3 regions of the Pseudomonas sp. NPDC077186 genome follow, and region 3 is predicted to be linked to each of the others. Evidence: predicted binding sites of a transcription regulator. Region 3 holds the regulator's gene; each other region holds the start of a gene.
What was found. Region 3 encodes LexA, which represses DNA repair genes until DNA is damaged. Its sites were predicted from a motif close to CTGTNTNNNNANACAG; they were not measured.
Positions count from the first base shown of each region.

Region 1: imuA (translesion DNA synthesis-associated protein ImuA) is a predicted target of LexA. The motif match lies at 1,229-1,244, and genes of this name have one in related genera.
Region 2: recN (DNA repair protein RecN) is a predicted target of LexA. The motif match lies at 1,222-1,237, and genes of this name have one in related genera.

Region 1 covers NZ_JBITWE010000010.1:58,474-60,736, reverse strand. Annotated here, with positions in the region: gene acnB (bifunctional aconitate hydratase 2/2-methylisocitrate dehydratase) at 1-1,037, shown strand, start outside; gene imuA (translesion DNA synthesis-associated protein ImuA) at 1,266-1,883, shown strand; gene ACIGKL_RS24120 (Y-family DNA polymerase) at 1,885-2,263, shown strand, end outside.
Region 2 covers NZ_JBITWE010000002.1:73,340-75,602, forward strand. Annotated here, with positions in the region: gene dnaK (molecular chaperone DnaK) at 1-437, opposite strand, end outside; gene grpE (nucleotide exchange factor GrpE) at 536-1,102, opposite strand; gene recN (DNA repair protein RecN) at 1,261-2,263, shown strand, end outside.
Region 3 covers NZ_JBITWE010000001.1:695,590-697,852, reverse strand. Annotated here, with positions in the region: gene ACIGKL_RS03185 (hypothetical protein) at 1-79, shown strand, start outside; gene sulA (SOS-induced cell division inhibitor SulA) at 260-733, opposite strand; gene lexA (transcriptional repressor LexA) at 744-1,352, opposite strand; gene ACIGKL_RS03170 (TetR family transcriptional regulator) at 1,580-2,263, shown strand, end outside.

The DNA of each region.
Region 1 (2,263 bases), on a different contig from region 3:
GCGTGATGCCGCTGGACATGCCGGAATCCGTGCTGGTGCGCTTCAAGGGCAAGCTGCAGCCGGGCATCACATTGCGCGACCTGGTCCACGCCATCCCCTACTACGCCATCCAGCAGGGCCTGCTGACCGTCGAGAAGAAGGGCAAGAAGAACATCTTCTCCGGCCGCATCCTCGAGATCGAAGGCCTGGACGAGCTGACCGTCGAGCAGGCCTTCGAGCTGTCCGACGCCTCCGCCGAGCGTTCCGCTGCCGGTTGCACCATCAAGCTGCCGGAAGCGGCCATCGCCGAATACCTGCGCTCCAACATCACCCTGCTGCGCTGGATGATCGGCGAAGGCTACGGCGACGCCCGCACCCTGGAGCGTCGCGCCCAGGCCATGGAAGCCTGGCTGGCCAAGCCGCAGCTGCTGGCGGCCGATGCCGACGCCGAGTACGCCGAGATCATCGAGATCGACCTGGCCGAGGTGACCGAACCGGTACTCTGTGCGCCGAACGACCCGGACGACGCCCGTCTGCTGTCCAGCGTGGCCGGCGACAAGATCGACGAAGTATTTATCGGTTCGTGCATGACCAACATCGGTCACTTCCGCGCCGCCGGCAAGCTGCTGGACAAGGTCAAGGGCGGTATCCCGACCCGCCTGTGGCTGGCCCCGCCGACCAAGATGGACGCCCACCAGCTGACCGAGGAAGGCTACTACGGCATCTACGGCCGCGCCGGCGCGCGCATGGAAATGCCCGGCTGCTCGCTGTGCATGGGCAACCAGGCGCGCGTGCAGACCGGCTCCACCGTGGTCTCCACCTCCACCCGTAACTTCCCCAACCGCCTGGGCGACGCCACCAACGTCTACCTGGCCTCCGCCGAACTGGCCGCGGTCGCCTCGATCATCGGCAAGCTGCCGAGCGTCGAGGAGTACATGCAGTACGCGCAGAACATCGACAGCATGGCTGGCGATATCTACCGCTACCTGAGCTTCGACCAGATCGCCGACTTCCGCGAAGCGGCGGCCAACGCCAAGATCCCGGTCGTGCAGGCCTGATCCCAGCGCTGTAGAACGAGCCCCGCCCCGTGCGGGGCTTGTTTATTGGGTGGAGTATTGCGCGCCCCCCAACAATCGAGCCGGCCATCTAGATCGGCAGTACCTCTCCTGGATTTCACTGCTCACGGCCGACGTATCCAGAGGGCCCACCGACGGCCGGCGCCTTGACCGGGTGCCGGGCAAACCGAATACTGTATGCATAAACAGTATTTGGACGATTTCAACGCCATGTCTTCCGTGGTCGCCCTCGAGCACCTCTTCGACAGCCGCCGCCTCTGGCGCGCCCAGGACGTTGGCCGCGCGCCCAGCGGCCAAACGACCGGCCATGCCGCGCTGGACGCCCTGCTGCCCGGCGGCGGCTGGCCCGAGGCGGCGCTGAGCGAACTGCTGGTGGCCGCCCCCGGTATCGGCGAACTGCGCCTGCTCTGGCCGACCCTGGCGCGTCTGACCCAGGCCGGCGAGCGCGTGGTGCTCATCGCCCCGCCCCACCTGCCCTACCCCCAGGCCTGGCTGGCGGCGCAGGTCGATCTGCGCCAGCTGAGCATCGTCCAGGCCCGCGGCCGCGACGCCCTGTGGGCAGCCGAGCAATGCCTGCGTTCGGGCAGTTGCGGCGCGGTGCTGTGCTGGCCGCAGCAGGCCGAGGATCGCGCCCTGCGCCGCCTGCAGGTGGCAGCCGAGACCGGGCAGACCCTGGCCTTCGCCTACCGCCCGCTGGGCGAGGCGATCAACCCGTCACCGGCGGCCCTGCGCCTGGCCATCGAGGCCCGGCCGGCGCAGCTGCGCGTACTCAAGTGCCGCGGCGGCCTGGCCCCGGCGCAGCCGCTGCCGGCCGCGGCCTGGTCCTGAGATGAACCCGCTCTGGGCCTGCATCCTGCTGCCGCAGCTGGCGCTCGATGGCGTCATGCGCCAGCGTGCCGAACCGACCGAGCCGCTGGTGCTGCTCGGCGGCCCGCCACAGCGACGCGTGCTGCAGGCGGTCAACCCGACGGCGCGCGCGCTGGGCCTCAAGCCCGGCCAGCTGCTCAGCGCGGCCCAGGCGCTGACCCGCGGCTTCGCCAGCGCCGACTACGATCTGGCCGCCATCGACCGCTGGCAGCAGTTTCTCGCCGCCTGGGCCTATGGTTTCAGCGCCCAGGTCAGCCTGCACTACCCGCGCTGTCTGTTGCTGGAGGTGGGTTCCAGCCTGGGTCTGTTCGGCCCCTGGCCGCGCTTCGAGGCGCGCCTGC
Region 2 (2,263 bases), on a different contig from region 3:
AAATACGCGGGAACCGTGATGACGGCCTCGGTGACCGGCTCGCCCAGGTAGTCCTCGGCGGTCTTCTTCATCTTCTTCAGCACTTCGGCGCTGATCTGCGGCGGCGCCATCTTCTGGCCGTTGACCTCGACCCAGGCGTCGTTGTTGTCGGCCTTGACGATCTTGTACGGCACCATCTGGATGTCTTTCTGCACCACTTCTTCGTCGAAGCGACGGCCGATCAGACGCTTCACCGCGTACAGGGTGTTGTGCGGGTTGGTCACCGCCTGGCGCTTGGCCGACTGGCCGACGAGGATCTCGCCATCGTTGGCGTAGGCGATGATCGACGGCGTGGTGCGCGCGCCTTCGGCGTTCTCGATCACCTTGACGTTGCCGTTTTCCAGAATGGAGACGCAGGAGTTAGTGGTCCCCAGGTCGATACCGATGATTTTGCCCATGAATGTTCTCCCGAAACTTTGATTACCCGTCGCCTCGTTGGCTGGGCGGCGGTAGCACTAAAACGCTTGACTGAAAAATGGGGTCGCCCGCAGAAATTTCAAGCCTGCTCGTCGATGGACGGCGGCGGCGTCTGCGGCGCCTTGCTGACCACGACCATCGCCGGACGCAGCAGGCGACCGTTGAGCAGATAACCCTTCTGGAACACCTTGAGCACCGAGTTGGGCTCGGCGTGGATGCTCTCCTCCATGGCCATGGCCTGGTGGTGTTCCGGGTTGAACGGCGCACCGTGCGGGTCTACGGCCTCCAGCTGGTAGCGCGCCAGGGTGTCGTGGAACAGCTTGAGGGTCAGCTGCATGCCTTCGCGCACCGCCTTGATCGCCTCGTCGTCCGGGCTGGACAGCTCCAGGCCGCGCTCCAGGCTATCGACCACCGGCAGCAGGTCGTTGGCGAATTTTTCCAGGGCGAACTTGTGCGCCTTCTCCACATCCTGCTCGGCGCGGCGGCGCACGTTCTGCAGGTCGGCAGCCATGCGCAGCGACTGATCCTGCGCAGCGGCCAGTTGCTCTTCCAGCGTTTGCACGCGAGCAGCCAGGTCGTCGCCCGCAGCCGCATCTACCGCTTGCGCCTCGGGGTTCTGCGTATCCAGGGTCTGTTCGTCAGCCATGCCTCTCTCCTCTCGAATAAACCGGCGCGAACTCGACTCGCGCACCTGCCCGCCTATATGGAGCCAAATCCCCAACTTTCAAGGGGCGATAGCGAGGATTGCCAGGAAAAGAAAAAACACTGTATAAATAACCAGACTTTACTTCGGGAGCGTTCGCCATGCTGGTGCACCTGTCCATTCACAACTACGCCATCGTCGACCACCTCGACCTCGAACTGGACCGCGGCATGAGCGCCATCAGCGGCGAGACCGGCGCCGGCAAGTCGATCATGCTCGACGCCCTCGGCCTGTGCCTGGGCGACCGCGCCGACAGCGGCGTGGTGCGCCCCGGCGCGGACAAGGCCGACATCCTCGCCAGCTTCGACCTGACGGACATTGCCGAAGCCCGCGCCTGGCTCGCCGAACGCGACCTGGACCACGACGGCCCGTGCATCCTGCGCCGGGTGATCACCGCCGAGGGCCGCTCGCGTGGCTATATCAACGGCTCACCCTGTCCGCAGGGCGACCTCAAGGCCCTCGGCGAGCTGCTGATCGATATCCACAGCCAGCACGAGCACCAGTCGCTGCTGAAGACCGACACCCATCGCCGCCTGCTCGACGAATACGCCGCCAGCCAGGAGCTGGCGCGCCAGGTGCAACTGGCCGCGCAGCGCTGGAAGCAGACGCGCAACGAGCTGCAGCGCGTTTCCAGCCAGGGCGACGAGCAACGCGCGCGCCATCAATTGCTCAGCTACCAGCTGGAAGAACTGGACAACCTGGCCCTGGGCGAGCACGAACTGGAACAGCTGGAACAGGAGCACAAGGCCCTGAGCAATGCCGAAGCCCTGCTCGGCGCCTGCCGCCAGGTGCTCGAGCTGTGCAGCGAGAGCGATGCCGGCAACGTGCTGTCGGCGCTGACCGCCAGCCTCAATCGTCTCGGCGGCTTCGCCGGCCAGGGCGGCGCCCTCGGCGAAGCCAGCAACCTGCTGGCCAGCGCGCAGATCCAGGTGGAAGAAGCCGTCGGCGAGCTGAACCGCTTCCTCGATCACTTCGACGCCGACCCCGAGCGCCAGCAGTATCTCGAGGAGCGCCTGGACAGCATCTATACCCTGGCGCGCAAGCACCGCATCCAACCCACCGAACTGGCCAGCCTGCAACAGCAGCTGTTCGAGGAGCTGGAAG
Region 3 (2,263 bases):
TGTCGGGGTGCAGATGGCCGGACGCCTGGCCGAAGGCGACTACAGCGCCGAGGACGAAGGGCCGCGGGTGCTGCACTGAATTTTCCGCGGCGCGGCAAGCAAAACGGGGCTCCAAGGGAGCCCCGTTTTCGTTGGTTGCAATCTGCACCAAGCCGTAGCCCGGATGTAATCCGGGGTCCAATGGCGGTATCTGGCCCCGGATTGCATCCGGGCTACGAGGTGGCTTGGCGCCGAGGCTGCGGAAACGGTGCCCTGCGATCTAGCCCAGGCTGATATTCAGGCTCTGCGCTGCGCCGATCTCGGCGGCTTGAGCCAGGCGGCGGCGCGTGCCGCGTTCGAGCGGGTGCAGCCAGCTCACCACGGTATGGCTGCGGCCCAGCCTGAGCGCCTCCTCGGCCAGCTCCACGGCGCTCTGGCCGCGGCGTGGTTGCAACAGCAGGATGCGTTCGCGGTTCAACCCGGCTTCGCGCAGCCAGGACTGGGTCAGGCTGGCCGGCGGCGCCACCAGGGTCAGCCAGCGGGCATCGAGATTCTCGCTCAGCTCGCGCAGGATCGGCGCCAGCAGGTGCAAGCAGTGACCGGCGGCGCCGCGCAGGACCAATTCGCTGAAGGCCCGCTCTTCTTCGGCGGGAGAGGGGATTTCAGCGTCCAACAGCGCGTCGGCGGACGCGCCGGCCAGAAAGACGTCGAACAGGGGAAGTTGCGGGCGCTCGAATGACTGCTGCACTTGCATGGAGCCTCCTCTAGCGGCGGATCACGCCGACGCTCAAACCTTCGATGACCAGATCCTGGTGTTCCAGATCCACTTCGATCGGCGCGAACTCAGGGTTCTCGGCGATCAGCCAGACCTTGTTGCCTTCGCGCTTGAAGCGCTTGACCGTGACTTCGTCGTCCAGCCGCGCCACCACGATCTGGCCGTTGCGCGCCTCGCGGGTGGTGTGCACCGCCAGCAGGTCGCCGTCGAAGATGCCGATGTCCTTCATGCTCATGCCGCGCACGCGCAGCAGGTAGTCGGCCTTGGGTTGGAAGAAGGCCGGGTTGATCTGGCAGGATTCCTCGACATGCTGCTGGGCGAGAATCGGCGCACCGGCGGCGACCCGGCCGATGACCGGCAGGCCTTCGTCCTCGTTGCTCGGCTCGAAGCCGGGGATGCGGATGCCGCGCGAGGCACCCGGGGTCATTTCGATGGCGCCCTTGCGAGCCAGGGCCTTGAGGTGTTCCTCGGCGGCGTTGGGCGATTTGAAACCGAGTTCCTGGGCGATTTCCGCGCGGGTGGGCGGGTAGCCGTTGTCTTCCAGGCAGCGTTTGATGAAGGCGAGAATCTCGGCTTGGCGTGGCGTCAGTTTCAGCATGGCGGCGCTCTGTCTTTTTATACAGTGACTGGGATTATATACAGTAAGGCCGGCTTGGCAACGCACAATTTCGCCTACCCGCCGGCCGCCCTGTAACCTGCGACGAGCAACCTGCGTCTGTGCTTGTTGTAAGCTGTGACCGGCTGGCCAAAAGACGGCTCGTGCGGCTTGACAATGCAGTGGGCTGAAACGTATGTTTCAAACAAGTGTTTGTCAGGTGATAGCTCATGGCCCAGTCGGAAACCGTTGAACGCATTCTCGATGCTGCGGAACAGCTGTTCGCGGAAAAAGGCTTCGCCGAAACCTCGTTGCGTCTGATCACCAGCAAGGCCGGGGTCAACCTGGCGGCGGTGAACTATCACTTCGGCTCCAAGAAGGCGCTGATCCAGGCGGTCTTCTCGCGTTTCCTCGGGCCCTTCTGCGCCAGCCTGGAGAAGGAGCTGGATCGTCGCCAGGCCAAGGCCGATACCCCGGCCAGCCTCGAAGAGCTGCTCGAACTGCTGGTCGAGCAGGCCCTGGCGGTCAAGCCGCGCAGCGGCAACGACCTGTCGATCTTCATGCGTCTGCTCGGCCTGGCCTTCAGCCAGAGCCAAGGCCACCTGCGCAAGTACCTGGAAGAGGTGTACGGCAAGGTGTTCCGCCGTTACATGCTGCTGGTGCACGAGGCGGCGCCGCGTATCCCGCCGCTGGAGCTGTTCTGGCGCGTGCATTTCATGCTCGGCGCCGCTGCCTTCAGCATGTCCGGGATCAAGGCGCTGCGGGCCATGGCCGAGACCGATTTCGGCGTCAACACCTCGATCGAGCAGGTGATGCGCATGATGGTGCCGTTCCTCGCCGCCGGCATGCGTTCCGAGACCGGGGTCAACGACCCGGCGCTGGCTGCCGCGCAGCTCAAGCCGCGCAGCAAGAGC